DNA from 2 places in the Streptomyces sp. NBC_00726 genome. Region 1 is predicted to be linked to the other one. Evidence: riboswitches for the same ligand, from Rfam matches in the RefSeq annotation. Region 1 holds a riboswitch; the other holds the start of a gene.

Region 1 (7,610 bases):
TCAGAGCGGCTGGCGCCGAGGCCGTCGAGGTCAACGGCATCCGTGTGGTGGCCAATACGTACTTCTCCGGTGACGCGGGCGCCGTCAAGGTCGACGGGCGCAAGATCACCGCTCCGTACGTCTTCAAGGTCATCGGCAAGCCGCAGGATCTGGAACCGGCGCTCAACATCCCCGGGGGTGTGGTGCAGACGCTGGAGAAGGAGCAGGCCACCGTGCATGTGCTGCGGGCCGACGACATTGTCGTGGACGCCTTGCGACCGGCGGAGCGGCCTGACTACGCTCGGTCGTCGGGCCAGTGATTCCCGGGCGCCCGGGCGTCGGGGAACACGAGCGGACGGTTGCGGGGGGTCGCCGCATCGTAATCGTGGCGCGTGGTGGAAACTGTCGAGTGGATACGGACGTTGTGAAGATGTCCGGGTCGGCAGGTGTGTTCATTCAGGGTTTGTCCTGCCCCACGGGCGGGTCTGTTTCGGTCAAGGGGAATCGCCCGTGAAGTTGTTTGGGAAGTTGTTCGGCAAGAGCGCCCGCGATGAGGACGCACGTCATCGCGCGCCGCGCCATGGTCAGCCCGACGAGCAGGGCGCGGAGCGCCCGCTCTTCCGTGACCAGGTGACAGGCCAGGGGGGTGACCACCCGGGCGGTCCCGGCGCGTCGTCCGTTGACCCTGCCGGTCCCGGCCGCATAGGTTTCGGAGCCCCGAGCCAGGAGGCTTCGTCCATGCCGGTGTGTACGAGGTGCGGCCACCGCAACGCCGAGGCCAGCCGTTTCTGCTCCAACTGCGGTGCGCCGCTGCGGGGCGGGGTCCCGGAGCGCGCCTCGGAGACGACGTCGACCATCTCGATCTCGGGCCTTGAGGCGTACGAGGCGGAGGCCACCGGCCAGACCGCCGTGCCGTCGCTGTCGCCCGAGGCGCAGGCCGCCGTCGACGCCCTGCCGCTCGGCTCGGCGCTCCTGGTGGTGCGCCGCGGCCCGAACAGCGGCAGCCGCTTCCTGCTGGACGGCGAGCTGACCACGGCCGGCCGTCACCCGCAGAGCGACATCTTCCTGGACGACGTGACGGTCTCCCGCCGTCATGTGGAGTTCCGCCGGGGCGCCGACGGCAGCTTCACGGTCGGGGACGTCGGCAGCCTCAACGGCACCTATGTCAACCGTGAGCGGATCGACTCCGTCGCCCTGTCCAACGGGGACGAAGTGCAGATCGGCAAGTACCGGCTGGTCTTCTACGCGAGCCAGCGGGGCATCTGACCCGCCCCCGGACACCGTCCGGGGGGAACCCCAGGAAGGTCCATGCTGAGAACACCGAGCGGCGGTGCCCGACACGGCACCGCCGCCGACGGCCGGCCGATGAGCATCGGCACCGTGCTCCTCCAGTTGCGGGAGGAGTTCCCCGAGGTCACCATCTCCAAGATCCGCTTCCTGGAGGCCGAGGGGCTGGTCGAACCGCAGCGGACCCCTTCCGGCTACCGGAAGTTCGTCGCCGCGGACGTCGAGCGGCTCGCCCAGGTGCTCCGGATGCAGCGGGACCACTATCTGCCGCTGAAGGTCATCCGCGAACATCTGGACGCCCTCGCCCGCGGCGAGCAGGTGGCCCTGCCGTCCCCCGACGGGGAGCCCCGGCAGGCGGACGGTGAGCCGGCCGGACTGCCGGGCCGGGCCACGGCCGCCCGCATCGGCCGCGCCGAGCTCCTGGTCGCCGCCGAGGTCACCGAGAGCGACCTGGACGACTGGGAGTCGTACGGCCTGGTCGTCCCCGCGGCGGACGGCGGGTACGACGCCGACATGGTGACCGTCGCCAGGCTTGTGGCGGAACTGGGGCGATTCGGTCTGGAACCTCGTCACCTCAGGGCCGTACGGGCCGCCGCGGACCGGGAGGCCGGGCTCATCGAGCAGATGGTCGCGCCGCTGCGCCGGCACCGGAATCCGCAGACCAGAGCGCATGCGGAAGCGACCGCGAAGGAGCTGGCGGAGCTGTCCGTACGGCTGCACTCCGCGCTCGTACAGACCGCTCTCCAGGTACGGCTGCGCTGAAGGCGGACCAGCCCGACTACCCAAACCTGCCGAGCACGTCCTAGGGTTGCTGTGTGAACGAGCTCGACGTTGTGGGTGTCCGGGTGGAAATGCCCTCCAACCAGCCGATCGTGCTCCTGCGTGAAGTGGGAGGCGACCGGTACCTCCCCATTTGGATCGGTCCTGGCGAGGCGACCGCGATCGCCTTCGCCCAGCAGGGCATGGCTCCGGCCAGGCCGCTGACCCATGATCTCTTCAAGGATGTGCTTGAGGCCGTCGGCCAGGAGCTCACCGAGGTCCGGATCACGGACCTCCGCGAAGGGGTTTTCTACGCGGAGCTGGTCTTCGCCGGCGGTGTCGAGGTGAGCGCGCGGCCCTCCGACGCCATAGCCCTCGCCCTGCGCACCGGCACGCCGATCTACGGCAGTGACGGGGTGCTGGACGACGCGGGGATCGCGATCCCCGACGAGCAGGAGGACGAGGTGGAGAAGTTCCGCGAGTTCCTCGACCAGATCTCTCCGGAGGACTTCGGGACGAACAACAGCCAGTGACGTCTTCGGCGTCGGCCACCGGCACAACCGGTGAGCCATTCCCCGTCAACGGTCACGCGAAACCACCCTCAGGGTGATTATCACTCGGCGTGCCGAGTGTGGCGATCGTTGACGCACCCCGGGTGACTGCCTACCTTCGAGTGGGCAGGTCAAGGACGGAGGTCGGCGTGAGAAGCAGCGGCGACGGTACGGCAGCGGATGCGCCGTATCCGCAGCAGGGGAGTACGGCCGGCCGGACCATCAGGCAGTCGGCGGCGCCGGCCGCGGTGGCGGGGGACGGCGTGACATCGGCCGACGACATCGGTTACCGCGGGCCCACGGCCTGCGCGGCGGCCGGGATCACGTACCGGCAACTGGACTACTGGGCGCGCACCGGCCTCGTGGAGCCGAGCGTCCGTCCGGCGTACGGATCGGGCACCCAGCGGCTCTACAGCTTCCGGGACGTCGTCCTGCTGAAGATCGTGAAGCGCTTCCTCGACACCGGTGTGGCGCTCCAGAACATCCGCACCACTGTCCAGCATCTGCGGGCCCGCGGCTTCCAGGACCTGGAGCGGATGACGCTGATGAGCGACGGGGCCACGGTCTACGAGTGCTCCTCGCCCGCCGAGGTGGTCGATCTGCTCCAGGGCGGCCAGGGCGTCTTCGGCATCGCCGTCGGAGTCGTCTGGCGGGATGTGGACGCCGCCCTGTCGCAGCTGCACGGGGAGCGGGTGGACACCGGCGAGACACTGATCGGGCACAACCCGGCCGACGAGCTCGCGCGGCGCCGCAACCGGGCCGTCTGAGCCCCCGCGAGCGTGCCCGGGACGGGAATCGCGGGGCCCGGGGCCGCAATGACGCGGCGATTGTCAGTGCCGTAGGGCAGCATCGGCTGGTGTGAGAGCCGCGCCCACCATCCTGCATCTGGACATGGATGCCTTCTACGCCTCCGCGGAGCAGGCGGCGAAGCCCAGCCTGCGCGGCAAACCGGTCGTGGTGGGCGGGCTCGGGCCGCGCGGGGTCGTTGCGACCGCCTCGTACGAGGCACGGCGCTTCGGGGTGCACTCGGCGATGCCGATGGCCCAGGCCAGGCGGCTCGCGCCGAACGCCGCCTATCTGGTCCCGCGGTTCACGCTGTACCGCTCGGTGAGCGACCAGGTCATGGAACTGCTGGGCCGGCTCTCGCCGCTGGTGGAACCGCTCAGCCTGGACGAGGCGTTCGTGGACCTCGAAGCGGGCGGCACCGCCGACGACACCGCCTCCGCCCTCGCGATCGGCCGGGAACTGCGCGAGGCCATCCAGGCGGTCACCGGACTGAGTGGCTCCGTCGGGCTCGCCGGCTCCAAGATGCTCGCCAAGATCGCGTCCGAGGAGGCCAAGCCCGACGGGATGCGCCTGATCGAGCCCGGCACCGAGCGGGCGCACCTCGCGCCCATGCCGGTGCGCACCCTGCCCGGCGTCGGCCCCGCCACGGCGGACCATCTGCGCCGCGCCGGCATGACGACGGTCAACGACCTCGCCGAGGCGGGCGAGGCGGAGCTGGTGCGGCTGCTGGGCAAGGCGCACGGCACCGCGCTGCACCGGATGGCCTCCGGCCACGACGACCGGCCCGTGGTCGCGGAGCGCGACGCGAAGTCCGTCTCCGTCGAGGACACCTTCGAGGTGGACCTGCACGACCGGGTCCGGGTGCGCACCGAGGTGGAGCGGCTGGCCGACCGGTGCGTGCAGCGGCTGAGGGGCGCGGGGCGCTCGGGGCGCACGGTGGTGCTCAAGGTGCGCCGGTACGACTTCTCCACGCTGACCCGCTCCGAGACGCTGCGCGGCCCCACGGACGACCCCGCGGTCGTCCGGGAGGCCGCCGCCCGGCTCCTGGAGGCCGTGGACACCACGGGCGGGGTGCGGCTGCTGGGCGTCGGCGTCACGGGGCTCGCCGACTACACCCAGGAGGACCTGTTCGCGCAGGCCGCCGGGGAGCGGGCGGCGGCCCGGGCGCCTGCGGACGACGAAGGGGCGCGGCCGCCGGAGGACGCCGGTGCCCGCGCGGGGACGGCGGACGACGGGCCCGAGCCGGAGGAGTCCGCCGAGCAGCTCGCGGCGCGGCGCTGGCCGGCCGGGCACGACGTGCACCACGAGGTCCATGGACACGGGTGGGTGCAGGGGAGCGGGGTGGGGCGGGTGACCGTGCGGTTCGAGGAGCCGGGGGCGACGGCACCCGGCCGGGTGCGTACGTTCCGCGTGGACGACCCCGCGCTGCGGGCCGCCGACCCGCTGCCGCTCGTCCCGGACCCGCCGGACTACTCCTCCTGGCCCGCCAGCCGGCCGAAGTCGCGGTCCGGAGCCGGGGCGCCGGGGGCGGCGTCGAGGCCGTAGTGCCGGTAGAGCTGGAGCTCCTGCTCGGGCGAGAGATGGCGGCCCACGCCGAAGTCGGGCGCGTCCTTGATCAGCGCCCGGTCGAAGGGGATGCGCAGGGTGTCGTCCACGAACTCGCTGGGTTCCAGCGGCACGAAGGCGTCACGGCTGAAGAGCCCTGTGCGCACGGCCGCCCATTCGGGGACCCCGGTCGCGTCATCGAGATACACCTCGTCCACGGTCCCGATCTTGGTGCCCTTGCGGTCGAAAGCCTTGCGGCCGATCAGGCTGCGCGGGTCGATGTCGGTCTGCACGGTCCCTCCCACACGGGTCGCGGCTGGTCCACAGGGACTACAGAAATGCAGTTCCGTGGTCTTGGCCACTCGAGAATTTCCGTCGGGTACCCCGCTGGTAGGCTGGTGATGGCTGCTGACCCCGTGCGGGAGAGTCGTCCGGAGCCCATCCGGAGGACGCCGAAGGAGCAAATCCTCCCCGGAATCTCTCAGGCCCCCGTACCGCACGGACGAGGTCACTCTGGAAAGCAGGGCGGGTTGCGCGCGGCCGATGGGCCGTACGGAGCCTCTCCCTCACCGACGGTGAAAGCCGGCGCCCGTGTGGTGCCGGTGAAGCTCTCAGGTTGAGATGACAGAGGGGGAGGCCGTCAGGGCACCCGGCGCCGCGGTGCCCTTCGCAGGTCGTGACAGACCAGGAGGCCTCCACCATGACCCCCCGTCGCACCCCGCTCACGCAGCTGGAACAGGGCATTCCGTTCGAGCAGCGCCACATCGGCCCCGACGCCGAGGCGCAGGCGAAGATGCTTGCCCAGGTCGGTTACGGCTCGCTGGACGAGCTGACCGCGGCCGCCGTGCCCGACGTGATCAAGAGCGCCGAGGCGCTGGCCCTGCCGGAGGCCCGGACCGAGGCCGAGGTGCTGGCCGAGCTCCGCCGGCTCGCCGACCGCAACCAGGTCCTCGCCCCGATGATCGGGCTCGGCTACTACGGCACGTTCACCCCGCCGGTGATCCTGCGCAACGTCATGGAGAACCCCGCCTGGTACACGGCGTACACGCCCTATCAGCCCGAGATCTCGCAAGGCCGGCTCGAAGCCCTCCTGAACTTCCAGACGATGGTCGCCGAGCTCACCGGCCTGCCCACCTCCGGCGCCTCGCTGCTGGACGAGGGCACCGCCGCCGCCGAGGCCATGGCGCTCGCCCGGCGCGTCGGCAAGGTCAAGAACGGCGTCTTCCTGGTCGATGCCGACACCCTGCCGCAGACCGTCGCCGTCATCGAGACCCGCGCCGAGCCGACCGGCGTCGAGGTCGTCGTCGCCGACCTCACCGACGGCATCCCGGCCGAGTTCGCCGAGCGCGGCGTCTTCGGCGTGCTCCTCCAGTACCCCGGCGCCTCCGGGGCCGTCCGGGACCTCAAGCCCGTGATCGACCGGGCGCACGAGCTGGGCGCGATCGTCACCGTCGCCGCCGACCTGCTGGCCCTCACGCTGCTCACCTCGCCCGGCGAGCTGGGCGCCGACATCGCCGTCGGCACCACGCAGCGCTTCGGCGTCCCGATGGGCTTCGGCGGCCCGCACGCCGGCTACATGGCGGTCCGCGACAAGTTCGCCCGCAGCCTCCCCGGCCGCCTGGTCGGCGTCTCCGTGGACGCCGACGGCAACAAGGCGTACCGCCTGGCCCTCCAGACCCGCGAGCAGCACATCCGCCGCGAGAAGGCCACCAGCAACATCTGCACCGCCCAGGTGCTGCTCGCCGTCATGGCCGGCATGTACGCCGTCTACCACGGCCCCGAGGGCCTGCGCACGATCGCCCGGCGCACCCACCGCTACGCCGCGATCCTCGCCGAGGGCCTGCGCGCCGCCGGGATCGACGTGGTGACCGGCGCCCACTTCGACACGCTCACCGTCCGCGTCCCCGGCCGGGCGGGCGAGGTCGTCGCCGACGCCCGGGAGCGCGGGGTCAACCTGCGCCTGGTCGACGCCGACACCGTCTCGCTGGCCTGCGACGAGACGACGACCCGTACCCAGGTCGCCGCCGTCTGGGCCGCCTTCGGTGCCGACGGGGACGTCGAGGCGCTGGACGCCACCACCGAGGACGCGCTGCCCGGGGCGCTGCTGCGCACCGACACGATCCTCACCCACCCGGTCTTCCACCAGCACCGGTCCGAGACCGCGATGCTGCGCTATCTGCGCAAGCTCGCCGACCGCGACTACGCGCTGGACCGCGGCATGATCCCGCTCGGCTCCTGCACGATGAAGCTGAACGCGACCGCCGAGATGGAGTCCATCACCTGGCCCGAGTTCGGTGCGCTGCACCCGTTCGCGCCCGCCGAGCAGGCGCAGGGCTTCCTGACGCTGATCCGCGAGCTGGAGGAGCGGCTGGCCGAGGTCACCGGATATGACGCGGTGTCCATCCAGCCGAACGCCGGGTCGCAGGGCGAGTTCGCGGGGCTGCTGGCCGTCCGCGCGTACCACCGCGCCAACGGCGACGAGAACCGGACCGTGTGTCTGATCCCGTCCTCCGCGCACGGCACCAACGCCGCGAGCGCCGTGATGGCCGGCATGAAGGTGGTCGTCGTCAAGACCGCCGACGACGGCGAGGTCGACATCGAGGACCTGCGCGCCAAGATCGCGCAGTACCGCGACGAGCTGGCCGTGCTCATGATCACCTACCCGTCGACGCACGGCGTCTTCGAGGAGCACGTCGCCGACAT
Region 2 (7,610 bases), 4.2 Mb from region 1:
TCTCCTCCTCGGTGCGCCAGGCGCGCTCGTTCTCCAGCATCAGCGAGGAGATCGACAGACCGGTCTCGCGGGCCAGCCGCAGCAGCTCGTCGCCGGTGCGGAAGGGGTGCTTCAGGACCGTGTCGTCCAGCACGATCCGGTCCTCGCCCACGGCGTCCTCGTCCACGACGAAGCCGCCGCCGACCGAGTAGTACGTCTTCTCCAGGAGCGGGGCGCCCTCGGCGTCGTACGCGAAGACGGTCATGCCGTTGGCGTGGTACGGGAGTGCCTTGCGGCGGTGCAGGACCAGCTGCTCGTCCGCGTCGAAGGGGATCTCGTGCATCCCGAGGAGGTTGATCCGGCCGCCGGCGCGGATCGCCTCGACGCGCTCGTCGGCCGTCTCGACGTCCACGGTGCGCGGGGACTCGCCCTCCAGGCCGAGCAGGACCGCCTTGGGGGTGCCGTGGCCGTGGCCGGTGGCGCCGAGCGAGCCGTACAGCTCGGCCCGGATGGCGGCGGTGTGCGCGAGCAGGCCCTCGTTCTTCAGGCGCCGCGCGAACATACGGGCCGCGCGCATGGGGCCGACCGTATGGGAGCTGGACGGGCCGATGCCGATCGAGAACAGGTCGAAGACCGAGATGGCCACGGGGGACTCCTAAGGGTTGGTAGACGCCGTTGTCTGCCGGGTGGTGCGTACGGGCCGGGTCGGCCCGGAGTGCATGAGACAAAGCGGAGGGAACAAGGGGCGGGGCACCGTGCTCACTCTCCAGTGTGCGCGGTGCCCCGCCCCGACGTGCGATCACGCAGGTCCGGCTACTTCAGGCCGGGGTACAGCGGGAACTTCTCGGCGAGCTTGGTGACCCGGGCCTTCAGGTCGTCCGCGTCGTAGGACGGCTTGAGGGCCGAGGCGATGATCTCGGCGACCTCGGTGAAGTCCTCGGTGCCGAAGCCGCGGGTGGCCAGGGCCGGGGTGCCGATCCGGAGGCCGGAGGTGACCATCGGCGGGCGCGGGTCGTTGGGGATGGCGTTCCGGTTGACCGTGATGCCCAGCTCGTGGAGCCGGTCCTCGGCCTGCTGGCCGTCCAGCTCCGAGTTGCGCAGGTCCACCAGGACCAGGTGCACATCGGTGCCGCCGGACAGGACGGAGACGCCGGCCTCGGTGACGTCGGGCTGCACCAGGCGCTCGGCCAGGATGCGGGCGCCCTCCAGGGTGCGCTGCTGGCGCTCCTTGAACTCCTCGCCCGCCGCGACCTTGAACGAGACCGCCTTGGCCGCGATCACGTGCTCCAGCGGGCCGCCCTGCTGACCGGGGAAGACCGCCGAGTTGATCTTCTTGGCGAGCTCCTGGGTGGAGAGGATCACACCGCCGCGCGGACCGCCGAGGGTCTTGTGCGTGGTGGTGGTGACGACGTGGGCGTGCGGCACCGGGCTGGGGTGCAGGCCCGCGGCGACCAGGCCGGCGAAGTGCGCCATGTCGACCATCAGGTACGCGCCGACCTCGTCCGCGATACGGCGGAAGGCGGCGAAGTCCAGCTGGCGCGGGTAGGCGGACCAGCCGGCGACGATCAGCTGCGGCTTGGCCTCCTTGGCCAGGCGCTCGACCTCGGCCATGTCCACGACACCGGTGTCGTCCACGTGGTACGGGACCACGTTGTAGAGCTTGCCGGAGAAGTTGATCTTCATGCCGTGGGTCAGGTGACCGCCGTGCGCCAGATTCAGGCCCATGATCGTGTCGCCCGGCTTCAGCAGCGCGAACATCGCGGCGGCGTTCGCCTGTGCACCGGAGTGCGGCTGGACGTTCGCGGCCTCGGCGCCGAAGAGCGCCTTGATCCGGTCGATCGCGATCTGCTCGACCACGTCGACGTGCTCACAGCCGCCGTAGTAGCGGCGGCCGGGGTAGCCCTCGGCGTACTTGTTGGTCAGGACGGAGCCCTGTGCCTCCATGACCGCGACCGGAGCGAAGTTCTCCGAGGCGATCATTTCGAGCGTGGACTGCTGGCGCAGGAGCTCGGCGTCGACGGCGGCGGCGACGTCCGGGTCCAGCTCGTGGAGGGAGGAATTGAGAAGCGACATCAGGTGGTCCCTTGGGGTCTCAGTTGCCGGAGAACTCGGTGTACTCGTCGGCGGAGAGCAGGTCCTTCGGCTCCTCCGCGACACGTACCTTGAACAGCCAGCCGCCTTCGAACGGAGCGGAGTTGACCAGCGACGGGTCGTCCACGACGTCCTGGTTGGACGCGGTGATCTCACCGGTCACCGGCGAGTACAGGTCGCTCACCGACTTGGTCGACTCCAGCTCGCCGCAGGTCTCGCCCGCGGTCACCTTGTCGCCGACCTCGGGAAGCTGCGCGAACACGACGTCACCGAGTGCGTTGGCCGCGTGCTCGGTGATGCCGACCGTCGCCACACCGTCCTCGACGGGCGACAGCCACTCGTGTTCCTTGCTGTACCGCAGCTGCTGGGGGTTGCTCATGGTCTGAATTCTCCTGTACGCGGGGAGTGCGGATGAACGATGGTCTTACGGTGTGAGACGGGACCGCGTCACGTGTGCGGCACCGGCCGGGTCCTACGGTTCTACTTCTCGCGCTTGTAGAAGGGGAGCGCCACGACCTCGTACGGCTCGTGGCTGCCCCGGATCTCCACCGAGACTCCGGCGGTGCCCGGCTCGGCGTGCGCCGCGTCGACGTACGCCATGGCGATCGGCTTCCCCAGCGTCGGGGAGGGGGCCCCGGAGGTGACCTCGCCGATGACCTCGCCGTTCGCCACGACCGGGAAGCCGGCGCGCGGCACCCGGCGGCCCTCGGCGACCAGGCCGACGAGCTTGCGGGGCGGGGCGGTCGCGGCGCGCTCCGCGGCGGCCTCCAGCGCCTTGCGGCCGACGAAGTCGCCGTCCTTCTCGAACTTCACGACCCGGCCGAGCCCGGCGTCGAACGGGGTCAGCGAGGTCGTCAGCTCGTGCCCGTACAGCGGCATGCCCGCCTCCAGGCGCAGCGTGTCACGGCAGGACAGGCCGCACGGGATCAGGCCGTGCGCGGCGCCCGCCTCGGTCAGCGCCTTCCACAGCTGCTCGGCGTGGCCGGGCGCGACGAACAGCTCGAAGCCGTCCTCGCCGGTGTAGCCGGTACGGGCGATCAGCGCGGGCACCCCGGCGACCGTGCCGGGCAGTCCGGCGTAGTACTTCAGGCCGTCCAGGTCGGCGTCGGTCACGGCCGCCAGGATCGCCGGGGACTCGGGGCCCTGCACGGCGAGCAGCGCGTACGCGTCGCGGTCGTCGCGGACCTCGGCGTCGAAGCCGGCGGCGCGCCCGGTCAGCGTGTCCAGGACGAGCTGGGCGTTGCCGGCGTTGGCGACGACCATGTACTCCGTGTCCTGGAGGCGGTAGACGATCAGGTCGTCCAGGATGCCGCCGTCCTCGGCGCAGATCATCGTGTAGCGGGCCCGGCCGGTGGAGACCGTGCCGATGTTGCCGACCAGCGCGTAGTTCAGCAGGTCCACGGCCTGCGGCCCGGTGACCGTGATCTCGCCCATGTGGGACAGGTCGAAGAGCCCGGCCTTCGTGCGCACGGCGTTGTGCTCGTCGCGCTCACTCGCGTAACGCAGCGGCATGTCCCAGCCCGCGAAGTCGGTCATGGTGGCGCCCAGCGACCGGTGCAATGCGTCGAGGGCGGTGAGACGAGGGGTGCTGCTCATGAAAACGGGCTCCCAGGGCATGACGACGACGAGGACGATCCCTCCCCATCTGTCATCGGAACCTGAGAGGTTCGCCGAGAGACCCCACAGGGGTTCGGCTTGCACCTTGGGTGGAGCCGCCGGGCGGCTCGCTTTTCAGATCTGCCTCATCCACGCGGTACGGGGCCTGAGAGATTCAAGGGAGGATCTTGCTCCTTCGGCGCCCGGCACGGTGACCGGGACTCTCCCGCGCGGATTCAAGCGGCCTGTATGCAGTTGGCGGGGTCATCATCGCACGCATTCCGGGGGAGCGGGGCGCCGGGACGGGTGGACCGGGTCACGGTTGCGCGGCGGGCCGGGTCGCGGTCGCGAGGTGCGTCGGAGGCTTGTGCCGTATTACCTTTTCTTTACACTTCAGGGGTAGGTATCGGTCCTGCACGCGTCGGCCGTACGGCCAGGGGGAGGCGACGACGTTGCGCCATGCGCCCCATCCGCCCGTCGTCCGCGACCTGCGCGGCCGGTCCGGGCACGGCCCGGTCGCCCTGAGCTTCGCCGCCGGGGACGTCGTGGTCGTCTCCGGGCTCCCCGGCGCCGGCAAGTCGACGCTGATCGCCCGCACCGCCCCCGGGCAGGCGGTCGACTCCCAGGACACCCGGGACCGCTGGGCCCGCCGGCTGCCCCGCTTACTCCCCTACGTCCTCTACCGCCCGCTCGTCCGCCTCGCCCACTACCGCGGGCTGCGGCGGACGCTGCGCTCCGGCGCCTCCGCCGTCGTCCACGACTGCGGTACGCAGAGCTGGGTCCGCGCCCTGCTCGCCCGCCATGCCCGGCGCCGGGGCGGCGGCCTGCATCTCGTCCTGCTCGATGTCTCCGCCCGCACCGCGCGCGAGGGCCAGCGCGAGCGCGGCCGGGGCGTCTCCGCGTACGCCTTCGCCCGGCACCGCAGAGCCGTCGGCCGGCTGCTGCGCGACACCGAGGCCGGGCTGCTGCCGCACGGCTGCGCCTCGGCGGTGCTGCTCGACCGCGAGGCGGCCGGGGCGCTCACCCGCATCACATTCGCGAACGCACAGACCGACGGCTGAAAATGGACCGTCCAACGGCTGGACGGTAGCCGGGACGGGCAGTTTCCGGACAGCCCCGGGACAGCCCCGGGGAGCGACGGAGTCCCGCCGAGGCCGTACCCTCTTGCTGCACGGCAACGGGGTGAGAGGGAAGCAGTGGACATTCCGGCACAGACCGGGAGCCTGCCGCAGGGCGGCTGGCCGGCCAATGAACTCGAAGAGGTGCTGAGCGCCTCGCTCGGCGCTCCGGAGGCGGGCGGCCGCCTGCTGGAGGTGCTGGGCCGCAGCCATGTCTGGGTGCCCCTGCCGAACGGCGGCGGACCCGACGCCCGGGACCTGGACCTGCCCGCGCTGGAGATCGACGGCGCCGCGTACGTCCCCGTCTACAGCTCCGAGCACCAGTTCCTCAGCTGCGTCGGCGCCCAGCTGTCCTTCACCGTCGCCCCCGCCGTCGAATTCGCCCGCGGACTGCCCCCGCAGCTCGGTATCGCCGTCAACCCGGGCGGCGCCGTCGGACTGCCGCTGCCGCCGCCCGCCGTCGCCGAGCTGTGCCGGGCCGGGCGCACCCCGCTCGACGGCTCCGCGACCGGGGGCCGGGTCCGGCTGTACGAGCCGGACTGGAAGGAGGAGCCCGTCGACTTCCTGGCCGCCGCCGCAGGCGAGTTCCAGGAGAGCGGCGTCGTCCGCACCGCCCGCCGGGTCCTGGCCGACGTCGAGGGCGACGGCCCGGTGCTCTTCGTCGGCGTCGAGTTCGCCACCTGGGACGGCGCCGGACAGAGCGCCCCGATGGACGCCCTGGGCCGGGCGCTGGGCCGCGTCGCGGTGCCGTGGCCGGTCAATCTCGTCCTCCTCGACGTGGCGCAGGACCCGGTCGCCGACTGGATGCGCGAGCGGGTGCGGCCCTTCTACACACGCGCCCCGGAGTGACGGGCGGCGGCCGCGGCGTCAAGCCGGTGACAGTGCGGCCGCATAAGCTGGTTTGATGGCTGAAGGCCGATGCCCGGTGGCCGAAGCAGAGGATCTACGAGGGGCGGGACCAGGGTGAGTGCGTCAGGCACCGCGGCGGCCGGTCAGGTCGAGCACATGCTGCGACAGGTCGCTCCCGGGCGGTACGACGCGTACGAGGCGCTGCTCCGGGCCCTCGCGTCCGGCCGGGTCTGGATGCTCCTGTGGCACGGCCGCCCCGGCGCCCCCGACGCCCAGTACGGGAACATGGAGGTCGACGGCCTGGGCTACGCCCCGTGCGTCACCTCCCCCCAGGAGCTCACCGCCAGCGGCTGGAACCGGGACCACGAGGTCGTCGCCGGACTGGACATCGCGCGCGCCCTCTACCCGGACCGCTGGGGCGTCTGGCTCAATCCGCACGCCCCGGGCGGCGGCGTCGGCATCCCCTGGCTGGACCTGCGCCGCATCGCGACCGGCCTCGACCGGATGCCCGCCGGCCCGCTGCGGATCGGCGAACCCGCCCTCGACCTCGCGCAGTTCTACGCCCAGCTCACGCAGAACGCCCACCACACCCCCGCGATCCGCTCGCTGCGCCGCGCCTGGGTGCAGCCCGCGCTCGGCGCCCCGTATCTCGCGGTCGGCCTCGACCTGTACGACACGAGCCGGGCGTCCGTCGACGCGGTGCGCGCGATGATGGGCCAGTCGGTCGGCGCCGTCCCGGACGGGCTGCCGGTCTCCACGGTCGCGATGTCCGACGAGTACGACCCGGTCGCGATGTGGCTGCGGGCCAACTCCCGCCCCTTCTACGACCGCGAGGCGCACGCCGCGCCCGGTTACGGCTACCCCCAGGCACCCACGTACTGATTCCGCGTCAGATCCCTGCCGTATCGGGGGCATTGCGGGCACTTCGGTGTTCGTGCGCGAAGTGTTCGTTATCGCTGTTTTGCGACCGAGAGGCCCGAATTCCGAGCCCGGCTGTTCGGATATCGGAAGCATTCTGACGTCATCACGTTTGAGCAAACATTCCCCGCCAGGTCTGGCGGGTGTGCAGGCCGTGGCTGAAGACTCCCACGCAACTAGCTATGTACGAGCCGCTACCGCGGCGGTCACGGGCCGGCCACCGCCGGCCGAGAGGGGTCTCCAGCGCAATGACGGCACCTATCGAGACCACCAGGGCGGATGCGCGGCCCGAAGCGGTGCTGGAAGGCGCGGGCCGCAAGGAGATCGAGGGCCGTTCGCTCGGCCGCATCGCCTGGACCCGGTTCAAGCGGGACAAGGCCGCGATGGCCGGTGGCATCGTTGTCGTCCTGCTGATCCTGACCGCGGTGCTCTCCAAGCCGCTCCAGTCGCTCCTGGGCCTCGACCCCAACGCGTTCAACCAGACGCTGGTCGACCCCGTCATGCTGGCGCCCAAGGGCAGCTTCGGCGGGATCAGCTGGGACCACCCGTTCGGCGTCGAGCCGCAGACCGGCCGCGACATCTTCGCGCGCATCCTCGAAGGCTCCTGGGTCTCGCTCGTCGTGGCCGTCGGCTCCACCCTGCTCTCCGTCGTCATCGGCGTCGTCATGGGTGTCGTGGCCGGTTTCTACGGCGGCTGGGTGGACAGCCTGATCAGCAGGCTGATGGACACCTTCCTGGCCTTCCCGCTGCTGCTCTTCGCGATCTCCATCTCCGCGTCCCTCCAGGGCAACGCCTTCGGGATGGAAGGGCTCACGCTGCGGATCGCGGTCCTGATCTTCGTGATCGGCTTCTTCAGCTGGCCGTACATCGGCCGCATCGTGCGCGCGCAGACGCTGTCGCTCCGCGAGCGCGAGTTCGTGGAGGCCGCCAGGTCGCTGGGCGCCCGCGGGCCGTTCATCCTCTTCCGCGAGCTGCTGCCCAACCTGGTCGCGCCGATCCTCGTGTACGCGACGCTGCTGATCCCCACGAACATCCTCTTCGAGGCGGCCCTGTCCTTCC

What was found. Region 1 has a riboswitch for glycine ahead of gcvP (aminomethyl-transferring glycine dehydrogenase). Riboswitches for the same ligand answer to the same signal wherever they lie in the genome.
Region 2: linked by a shared signal. The riboswitch ahead of gcvT (glycine cleavage system aminomethyltransferase GcvT) and the one ahead of gcvP (aminomethyl-transferring glycine dehydrogenase) in region 1 are both predicted to bind glycine.

What each region holds. Positions count from the first base shown of each region.
Region 1 is NZ_CP108983.1:630,990-638,599, reverse strand. Features, by position in the region: gene OG338_RS02720 (DUF881 domain-containing protein) at 1-299, shown strand, start outside; gene OG338_RS02715 (FHA domain-containing protein) at 382-1,245, shown strand; gene OG338_RS02710 (MerR family transcriptional regulator) at 1,288-2,028, shown strand; gene OG338_RS02705 (bifunctional nuclease family protein) at 2,082-2,558, shown strand; gene OG338_RS02700 (MerR family transcriptional regulator) at 2,726-3,343, shown strand; gene OG338_RS02695 (DNA polymerase IV) at 3,435-4,907, shown strand; gene OG338_RS02690 (PRC-barrel domain-containing protein) at 4,832-5,200, opposite strand; glycine riboswitch at 5,317-5,414, shown strand; gene gcvP (aminomethyl-transferring glycine dehydrogenase) at 5,608-7,610, shown strand, end outside.
Region 2 is NZ_CP108983.1:4,865,785-4,873,394, forward strand. Features, by position in the region: gene OG338_RS21910 (L-serine ammonia-lyase) at 1-625, opposite strand, end outside; gene glyA (serine hydroxymethyltransferase) at 793-2,052, opposite strand; gene gcvH (glycine cleavage system protein GcvH) at 2,072-2,449, opposite strand; gene gcvT (glycine cleavage system aminomethyltransferase GcvT) at 2,551-3,666, opposite strand; glycine riboswitch at 3,812-3,905, opposite strand; gene OG338_RS21930 (AAA family ATPase) at 4,119-4,727, shown strand; gene OG338_RS21935 (enhanced serine sensitivity protein SseB) at 4,863-5,633, shown strand; gene OG338_RS21940 (enhanced serine sensitivity protein SseB C-terminal domain-containing protein) at 5,748-6,515, shown strand; gene OG338_RS21945 (ABC transporter permease) at 6,800-7,610, shown strand, end outside.